DNA from 2 places in the Geodermatophilus sp. SYSU D00703 genome. Region 2 is predicted to be linked to the other one. Evidence: riboswitches for the same ligand, from Rfam matches in the RefSeq annotation. Region 2 holds a riboswitch; the other holds the start of a gene.
The links. Region 2 has a riboswitch for cyclic di-AMP ahead of ACI782_RS03655 (aggregation-promoting factor C-terminal-like domain-containing protein). Riboswitches for the same ligand answer to the same signal wherever they lie in the genome.

Region 1 (4,740 bases), on a different contig from region 2:
AGCAGCGCCCGCCGCAGCCCCTCGCCGTAGAGCGACAGCGGCAGCAGGGCCAGGACGACGTCGAGCAGCCCCATCCCCACGCCGGCCCGCGCCAGCGCGCGCAGCGCCTCGGGGGCGCCCAGCTGCGACGGGAGCAGCCCGGCCAGCCGTGCGGCGAGGTCGGTGACGGTGTCCGCGGAGGTGACCAGCGCGGTCAGGCGGACGGCGACCAATAGCAACGGCACCACCGCGATGCCGGCGTAGAACGTCAGCCCGGCGGCGATCAGCGCGAGGTCCCGGCCGTGCAGCCGCCGTCCGGCCCCGCGGATCAGGGCACGGGTCTCCCGGCGCAGGTCCACCGGCCCATGCCACCAGGTGTGGGCCGATCCCGCCCGATCGGGGGCCTCCTTCAGCGGCGGTCGAGCAGCGCGCGGGCCGCCGCGTAGCCGCCCAGGCCGCTCACGGCCCCGCCGCGCACCGTCCCGCCGGAGGAGGCCGCGACCACCCGCGGGTGGGCCGTCGCCACACCCCAGGTGCCCACCTCCGCGTCCGTCTCGGCGACCGGCCAGCACAGGTCGCCGTGGAAGATGTGCCCGCCCGGCATCGCCAGCGACTCCTCCACGTCCAGCGGCGAGGCGGCCTGCAGGCAGGGTTCTCCCGTGGCGTCCGGGGCCAGGCAGTCCAGCAGCGGCTCCTCCAGGTGCGCGTCGAGCTGGGCGACCACCCGCCGCACGGCCTCCCGGCGAGTGCCGACGGGGTCCTCCCGGAAGAGCGCGGCCGGCGTGTGCAGGCCGAACAGGGTGAGCGTCTGGTAGCCGGCCGCCCGTTCCGCCGGCCCGAGGATCGACGGGTCCGACAGCGAGTGGCAGTAGACCTCGAACGGGATGACGTCGGGCAGCCGGCCGGCGGCGGCCTGCGCGTGGGCCGCGTCGAGCTGCGAGGCGGCCTCGTCGACGTGGAACGTGCCGGCGAAGGCCACGGCCGGGTCCACGCCCGACCGCAGCCGCGGCAGCCGGGCCAGCACCATGTTGACCTTGAGCTGGGCGCCGTCCGGGGTGGTCCGCGGCGCGACGCCGAACAGCCGGTCGAGGACGGCCGGTGCCGCCCCCGAGACGACCCAGCTCGCGTCGACGGCGTGCTCGCCGCCCTCGTCGTCGGTCCAGTGCACGGTCGCGCCGTCGGGCCGGGGCTCGAGCGCGGTGACCGTCGCCCGGGTGAGCAGCTCCGCGCCGGCGCTGCGCGCGGCGGCGGCCATGGCCCCGGTGACCGCGCCCATCCCGCCGACGGGCACCCGCCACCGGCCGGTGCCGTTGCCGACCAGGTGGTACAGGAAGCAGCGACCGGCCAGGCCGTCGGCGGCGTGCATGTCGGCGAAGGTGCCGATCAGCCCGTCGGTCAGCGCGACCCCGCGGACGACGTCGTGGGCCAGCTCGTCGGCCACCACGTCGGCCAGCGGCCGCTCGAGGAGGTCCTGCCACAGCTGCGGGTCGCGCAGCCGCCCCGCCAGCTGGGCGGGGGAGACCAGCGGCTCGGTCAGCGTCGGGGCGAGGTCCTCGGCGAGGTCGGCCAGCCGGCCGTAGAAGCGCCGCCAGCCGGCCAGCTCGTCGTCGGACCCGGTGAGGTCCCGGAACGACGCGGCGGTGGCCGGGCCCTCGTCCCGCTCGACCAGCAGCCCGGTGTGCCCGGGGACGGCGGTGTAGGACGCCACCGCGCGGTCGGCCAGGGTCACCTCCAGGCCGAGGTCGGCGACGATGCGGTCGGGCAGCAGGCTGACCAGGTACGAGTACGCCGACAGCCGGACGTCGACCCCCGCGAAGACCTGCCGGCTCACCGCGGCGCCGCCGACCTGCTCGAGCCGCTCGAGGACCAGCACCGACCAGCCGGCGCGGGCGAGGTAGGCGGCGGCCACCAGGCCGTTGTGCCCGGCCCCCACGACGACGGCGTCGTACCTGCTGCGTGCGCTCACCCGGCGGACCGTAGCGCGTGGGCCGGCGGGTCAGCCGCCCTGCGTCGGGGCGTTCTCGCTGTCCGAGCAGTCGGCCCGGTCGCTGCCGGCCTCGGCGGCACCGCAGTCGGTCGTGCCGCGGTCGACGTCGGTGTTGGAGTTGTTGCTGCTGCTGCACCCGGCGAGCGCCCCGACGAGGGCGAGCACCACCAGGGGTCGCTTGAGGTCCATGAGACGCACATACCCCGTCGCCCCGTCGGCGCACCACCGGCCCCGCGCGTCCCAGGGGTAACGGCGACCAGCGGGGTCGAGGTGAGAGTCCACGAAATCACAACTCGGTAATTGTCACCGGAGCGTCACGGCCCTTACGGTGTGTGTGTCCGTCGGGGCGTTCCGTTACCGAAATGGGTGACACCCCGCGGGCGCCGCCGAGCCGGGTCGCCAGACCCGGGCCGGGGACCCACCGCAGCACTGGGGTGAAGCACGCACGGCTCCGGCCGGGCGCGCCGGGCGCCTTCCCGTCCGAACCCGTCAGCTAACTCGGTAGGCGGCTCGTGGAAGAACGGAGAGCCGCCAGACCATGGCGTCCGCCCGCGCCGCTCGGCGCGCTGCCCTCGTCCTCGCCGCCGCCGTCGGCGTCGCCTTCGTCCCCAACGCCGCCGGGGCGGAGGAGCCGGCCACCGCCTCGGAGGCCGCGGCCCTGGTCGCCGCCCGCGGGCACGACCTCGAGGTCGTCACCGAGCAGTTCAACGAGGCGCGGGAGGCCCTCGCCGCGCAGCAGGCGGCCGCCGAGGCCGCGGCAGCGCAGGTCACCGAGGCGCAGGCCGTGGCCACCGCCGCGCAGCAGCAGGTGAGCGGCATCGCCCGGAGCGCCTTCACCGGCGAGAGCATGGGGTCGCTGCAGGCCCTGATGACCAGCGGCTCGGCCGAGGAGTTCGTCAACCGGGTGACGCTGCTGCAGACCGTCGCCGGTCACCAGGGCGAGGTGCTCGACCAGGCCGTCACCGCCGGGGAGACCGCCGCCCAGGCCCAGGCCGAGGCCGACCGGGTGGCCGCCGAGGCGCAGGAGGCGTACGACGCCGTTGCTGAGCAGCAGGCCGGCCTCCAGGCGCAGATCGCCGAGTACCAGGCCGACTACGCGCGGCTGAGTGCCGACGAGCGGCGGGCCGCCCTGGAGGCCGCGGCCTCCGCGCACGGCGACGAGGAGCGGGCCAGCCGCGGCGAGCGCGAGGCGGCGCCCACGGGCGGGGCGCCCGTCGTCGCCGGCAGCGGCTCGCTCCAGGCGGTGATCGACACGGCCATGGCCCAGCGCGGCAAACCCTACGTCTGGGCGGCCTCGGGCCCCGGCTCCTACGACTGCTCCGGCCTGGTGCAGTACGCCTTCCGCGCGGCGGGGATCAGCCTGCCGCACTCCAGCCGGATGCAGTCGCAGATGGGGCAGCAGGTCTCCCGCGCCGAGGCCCGCCCCGGTGACCTGGTCGCCTTCTACAGCCCGGTGAGCCACATCGGCATCTACCTCGGCAACGGCCAGATGGTGCACGCGCCGACGTCCGGCGACGTCGTCAAGGTCGCCAGCGTCGACGTCATGGGCGCCACCCCGAAGTTCAACCGCATCGTCGGCTGACAGAAGGACCCGAGAAGGACCCCGAGAAGGACCCCGAGAAGGACCCCGAGAAGGACTCCGTCCTCCCCACCGCTCGCAGGCTCGCGGCGGGGCCCTGGACGGGGCCGCCCGACCCCTCGCAGGCTCGCGGCGGGGCCCTGGACGGGGCCGCCCGACCCCTCGCAGGCTCGCGGCACGCCTCAGGACGGGGCCGACCGGAGCCCCCGGACGCCTCGCGCGTCCGGGGGCTCCGTCGCGTCTTGACCCACCGTCCCATAGCGTGAACACTGCTCTCAGGAGAGAGCATCGATCACAAGAGGGAGGCCGGCGATGGCGCTGGCGTGGCAGTGGACCTGGGCGGGCGTCGCGTTCGCCACCGAGCTCGGCGCGCTCGTCGCCCTCGGCCTGTGGGGGTGGAGCACCGGCGGGACGACGGCGACGCGGTGGCTCCTGGCCCTCGGGGTCCCCCTCGCGGCGGCGGTCCTGTGGGGCCTGTTCGCCGCCCCGCAGGCCGTGGTGCAGGTAGCGGCCCTCGCCGTCCTGACGAAGGTCGTGGTCTTCGGGGTCGCCGGCGCCGCCCTTGTGACGGCGGGGCTGCCGCGCGTGGCCGCCGTCCTCGTCGTCGCCGCGGTGCTGGGCAGCGTGCTGTCCGGGCCGCTCACCGCGCAGCGGGCGCCCGAGGCCGCGGTCAGCGCGGCGCCGGCCCGCTGACCTCCTGCAGCAGCCCCCAGACGAACCGCGCCCGGACCCCACCGGGCAGGTGCACCTCCCAGCGGGTGACCACCCCGGGGTCCACGCTGTGCGCGCCGGGCAGTGCCACGACGTCGTCCAGGACGTGCTCCCAGACCCGGAGCCGGCCGGCGGCGGCGCGGGGCACCGGGGAGCCCGGCGCGCGCACCAGGTGCTCCTGCAGCACCGAGCCGCCGGGGCCGGAGAGCACCTCCCAGAACAGGTGCGGCCACAGCGGCAGGGGCCAGCGGCGGACCTGGAGGTCCAGGTCGCCGAAGCGGCGGTCCTCCAGCTCCTCCGGCGGACCCAGGACGGCGGTGCGCAGGGCCAGCCCGCGCGGCGCCCGCGGCGAGTGCTGCAGCGCCTGCCACCGGGTGTGCGCCGCGTGCGCCTCCGCCCGGGTGGCGCGGACGCGGGGCAGCGCCTCGGCGACCAGGTCGGGGCGCACGTCGGCCATGCGGCGCAGCAGCACGAGGCAGAACTC
Region 2 (4,740 bases):
CGACGCCACGGACGCCGAGGTCGAGGACGCCGCCCGCCGCGCCCAGGTGCACGACGTCATCGCCGCGCTGCCCGGCGGCTACGACACCGTGGTCGGCGCGCGCGGGCACCGGTTCTCCGGCGGGGAGAAGCAGCGGCTGGCGATCGCCCGCACGCTGCTGCGCGACCCGCGGGTGCTGGTGCTCGACGAGGCGACCAGCGCGCTGGACACCGCCACCGAGCGAGCGGTGCAGGCGGCCCTCGACGAGGCCTGCCGCGGCCGGACGACGATCACCATCGCCCACCGGCTGTCCACCGTGCGCGGCGCCGACCGGATCGCCGTCCTCGCGGCGGGGCGCGTCGTGGAGCGCGGCACGCACGAGCAGCTGCTCGCCGCCGGCGGCCGCTACGCCGAGCTGGTGGCCGCCGCCGACCGGGACGTCGCCCTGGCCGCGTGAGCGCGGACGCCGGCCCACCGATGAGCAGGCGGCGCGGACGCCGTCCTACCGGGGAGACCGGTCACCGCGGCCGGCCGGACCCGAGGAGGGACTCGATGCGACCGCTCGTCGTCACCACGTTCGTCACGCTGGACGGCGTCATGCAGGCCCCCGGCGGACCCGGCGAGGACCCGGAGGGCGGGTTCTCGTACGAGGGCTGGCTGGTGCCGCACTTCGACGACGACCTCGGCACCCAGATGGAGGAGTGGTTCGTCCCGGCGCAGGACTTCCTGCTCGGCCGGCGCACCTACGACATCTTCTACGCGTCCTGGCCGAAGATGCGCGACGAGAGCAGCGCGGTCTCGACCGGCCTCAACGACAAGACCAAGTACGTCGCGTCGCGGACCCTCACCGCGGTGGAGTGGGAGACCGCACGGCTGCTGGAGGGCCCCGTGCCCGCCGCCGTCCGGGCGCTCAAGGCCGAGGACGGCGGTGAGCTGCAGGTGCACGGCTCGGCCGGGCTGGTGCAGACGCTGCTGCACGAGGACCTGGTCGACGAGCTGCGGCTGGTCGTCTTCCCGGTCACCCTCGGCCAGGGCAAGCGGCTGTTCGGCGAGGGGGCGGTCCCGCGCACCTGGCGGCTGACCACGTCGAAGGCGACCGGCTCGGGCGCGCTGATCGCCACGTACCAGCGGGCCGGCGAGGTGGAGACCGGCTCGGTGGGGCCCGAGTACGAGGAGTGACACACCCGGGAAGGGCAGCGGCGCCGGATCGGTTGCTCGTGGCAACACCACGCGAGAGGTACCGCCCCATGAGCACCCCGCTGTCCATCCTCGACCTGGCGCCGATCGCCAAGGGCTCGACCGCGGCCGACAGCATCGCCGCCAGCGTCGCGCTCGCGCAGCGCGCCGAGCAGACCGGCTACCGCCGGGTCTGGTACGCCGAGCACCACAACATGCCGCAGATCGCGTCGTCGGCGACCAGCGTGCTGATCGCGCACGTCGGCGCGCACACGTCCTCCATCCGGCTCGGCGCCGGCGGCGTCATGCTGCCCAACCACGCGCCGCTGACCATCGCCGAGCAGTTCGGCACCCTCGACGCGATGTACCCGGGCCGGATCGACCTGGGCCTGGGTCGGGCCCCCGGCTCGGACCAGAGCACGATGTACGCGCTGCGCCGCGACCCCCGCTCGGCCGACCGCTTCCCGCAGGACGTCCTCGAGCTGCAGGCCTACCTGGCCGGCGACTCCCGGGTGCCCGGCGTCGACGCGATCCCCGGAAAGGGCTCGCACGTGCCGCTGTACGTGCTGGGCTCGTCGATGTTCGGGGCGACGCTGGCCGCCGCGCTCGGCCTGCCGTACGCGTTCGCGTCGCACTTCGCCCCGGCGATGCTCGAGCCCGCGGTCGCGGCCTACCGGCGAGAGTTCCAGCCGTCCGAGCAGCTCGCCGAGCCCCACGTCATCGCCGGCGTGAACGTCGTCGCGGCCGACACCCGCGCGGCGGCCGAGGAGGCCTACGCCGCCGTCCGCCGGACGCTGGCCGTCGGGCTCTTCGGCCGCGGCCGCTCGCTGACGGACGACGAGGCGCGGCTGCTGCTCGAGGGCGGTGCCGGCCTGCACGTCGACACGATGCTGACCCACACCGCCGTCGGGACCCCGGCCGAGGTGCGCGAGTACCTCCAGGGCTTCGCGAAGCAGGCCGACGCCGACGAACTGATCGTGGCGCACCAGTTCCCCGGCACGGAGGGCCGGCTGCGCTCGGTCGAGCTCACTGCCGAGGCCATGGCGACCGGCTGAGGCCATGGCGACCGGCTGAGGTCGGCCGGAGGGCCCGCGCCGCGCGGGGAGCGGGCCCTCGGTGTCTCGCGGCTCAGTACCAGCCGCTGGTCCGGGAGTGCTGCCACGCCCCACAGGCGCTGCCGTACCGCTTCCCGATGTAGATCAGCCCGGCCTTGATCTGCCGGTACGGGTCCGACGTCTTGCGGATGCCGGTCATGGCCCAGGTCGAGTCGAGGAACTGGGGGATGCCGTACGCGGAGCTCCTCGGGTTCTGGGCGTGGGGGTTCCAGCCGCTCTCCCGTTCCCAGAGCTGGTCGAGGCAGCCGAACTGGGTCCGGTTGCCACCGACCTGGCCCAGGGCGTGGTCCTTGTAGGCCTGCTTCTCGCCGGCGCTGATCCCGGCCAGGCCGTGGCTCCCCTCTGCCCGGGCGACCGACTGGGCGGCGGGGGCCAGAGCGAGGGCGAGGGTCAGGACACCGACGGCGGCGAGCCGGTGCAGGGAGCGCGGTCGGTGGGTGTGCTGGTTGTGCATGGTGCGGGTTCCTCGTGTTGTGCGGTGCCCGGCACCATCGGCGCCGGGGCGTGCGGGACCGGCCGCGGCGGTCGCCGTGTCGTCAGCTGGGCGCGCGGCACCGGCCGGACACGGGCGCCCGGCGAGGAGCCGTCGACCGACACTGCGTGCCGTGCGGCTGGTCCCTGGGGGTGGGCAGGCGGGACCGCGACGGTCCCGGACCTGGAGGGCGCGGGGGGTCGAGGCCCCGGGCGCGGTGGTTCTCCTTCTCTCCCCGGGCCGCCTACCGGGTCAGCTGACGGGTTCGGGCTGGGAGTGCCCTACCCGCTCCCGGATGATGCCCGGGAGCGGGACTCACCCCGGGTGGTGCGGGTGGGTCCCCGGCTCGCGCCCACTGCGGTGGGAGCGACTCGGCGGCGTCCGGCGCGGGCTCCCCAGGCTCGGGAGGCGACGATCGGCCGGACGCAGTCACCGTAAGAACGCCTCACACATCCCGCCACTCGACGGCCGACGATCCACTGTGGCGGCATAGTGGGTCTCGCGAGGCGCGCGTCACTGTGAGCGCCGTGACGGTCGCCGGCCGGAATGGCGACCCCTCCGTCGAGCGTCGAACTCCCCGTGGACCTGTTCTCCCCCGTGACCCTGGGCGACCTCGAGCTCGCCAACCGCGTCGTGATGGCCCCGCTCACCCGCATGCGCTCCGGCGCCTCCGGCGTCCCCGGCGACCTCGTCGTCGAGCACTACCGGCAGCGTGCCGGCGTCGGGCTGATCGTCACCGAGGGCACCTACCCCAGCCCCGAGTCGCAGGCGTTCGTCGGCCAGCCCGGCATCGTCACCGACGAGCAGGTCGAGGGCTGGCGCCGCGTCGCCGAGGCCGTGCACGCCCGCGGCGGCCGGATCGTCATGCAGGTCATGCACGGCGGCCGGGTCACCCACCCCGACGTCAACGGCGGCCGCCGCGTCGTGGCGCCCAGCGCCATCGCCATCGACGGCGAGGGGCACACGGAGAAGGGCAAGCAGCCCTACCCGGTGCCGCACGCGCTCACCGTGGCCGAGGCCCGCGACGTCGTGCAGGACTTCGTCTCCGCCGCCCGCCGCGCGATCGAGGCCGGCCTCGACGGCGTGGAGATCCACGGCGCCAACGGCTACCTGCTGCACGAGTTCCTCTCCCCGGCGTCCAACCGGCGGACCGACGAGTACGGCGGGTCCCCCGAGAACCGGGCGCGCTTCGTCGTCCAGGTGGTGACGGCGGTGGCCGCGGCGATCGGCGCCGGCCGGGTCGGCCTGCGGATCTCGCCCGAGCACGACATCCAGGACGCCCTCGAGACCGACCGGGACGACGTCCGCGCGACCTACGGCGCGCTGCTCGACCAGCTCGCCCCGCTGGGCCTGGCCTACCTGTCGGTGCTGCACCGCGAGCCGGCCGGGGAGCTGGTGCAGGAGCTGCGCCGGCGATTCGGCGGCCCGCTGATCGCCAACAGCGGCTTCGGCGCCGTCACCACGCGCGAGGAGGCGGTGCAGCTGATCGAGGCCGCCCACGCCGACGCGGTCGCCGTGGGCCGTCCGGTCATCGCCAACCCCGACCTGGTGCAGCGCTGGGCCGGCGAGCACCCGGAGAACGAGATCCGGTCGCACCTGTTCTACGCGGCCGGCCCCGAGGGCTACACCGACTACCCGCCCCTGCAGGACCGCCGGGCGAGCTGACGCCCTGTGCACCCAGCGCGGTCCGGCGCCGTCCGGGACCGCGCTGGGTGCACACCACGCTCTCGGACCGGGTACGGGAGCCGCGTGGACCTCGACGACGTCGTGCCGGCCGCCGACCACGTCACCCGCCAGGCCCAGTGGATCGACGCCCCGCCGACGGCGGTGTGGGCGGAGCTGCACCGGGTGCGGATGTCCCGGCTGCCGGTGACCACGGTGCTCAGCGCCGCCCGCTTCCTGCCGGTCGTGCTCGCCGGGCGCGGCCTCGGGCACCTCCGCGACCGGCCGTTCCTCGACGCCGTGCCGGTGCCGCTGCTCTCCTCGGAGCCACCGGCC

Region 1: linked by a shared signal. The riboswitch ahead of ACI782_RS13695 (C40 family peptidase) and the one ahead of ACI782_RS03655 (aggregation-promoting factor C-terminal-like domain-containing protein) in region 2 are both predicted to bind cyclic di-AMP.

What each region holds. Positions count from the first base shown of each region.
Region 1 is NZ_JBJGYU010000012.1:71,979-76,718, forward strand. Features, by position in the region: partial or broken gene ACI782_RS13680 (YhjD/YihY/BrkB family envelope integrity protein) at 1-338, opposite strand, end outside; gene ACI782_RS13685 (phytoene desaturase family protein) at 389-1,945, opposite strand; gene ACI782_RS13690 (hypothetical protein) at 1,976-2,155, opposite strand; cyclic di-AMP (ydaO/yuaA leader) riboswitch at 2,354-2,489, shown strand; gene ACI782_RS13695 (C40 family peptidase) at 2,505-3,548, shown strand; gene ACI782_RS13700 (YrdB family protein) at 3,858-4,238, shown strand; gene ACI782_RS13705 (hypothetical protein) at 4,216-4,740, opposite strand, start outside.
Region 2 is NZ_JBJGYU010000002.1:30,551-35,290, reverse strand. Features, by position in the region: gene ACI782_RS03670 (ABC transporter ATP-binding protein) at 1-436, shown strand, start outside; gene ACI782_RS03665 (dihydrofolate reductase family protein) at 532-1,158, shown strand; gene ACI782_RS03660 (LLM class flavin-dependent oxidoreductase) at 1,227-2,210, shown strand; gene ACI782_RS03655 (aggregation-promoting factor C-terminal-like domain-containing protein) at 2,284-2,724, opposite strand; cyclic di-AMP (ydaO/yuaA leader) riboswitch at 2,969-3,129, opposite strand; gene ACI782_RS03650 (alkene reductase) at 3,322-4,407, shown strand; gene ACI782_RS03645 (hypothetical protein) at 4,492-4,740, shown strand, end outside.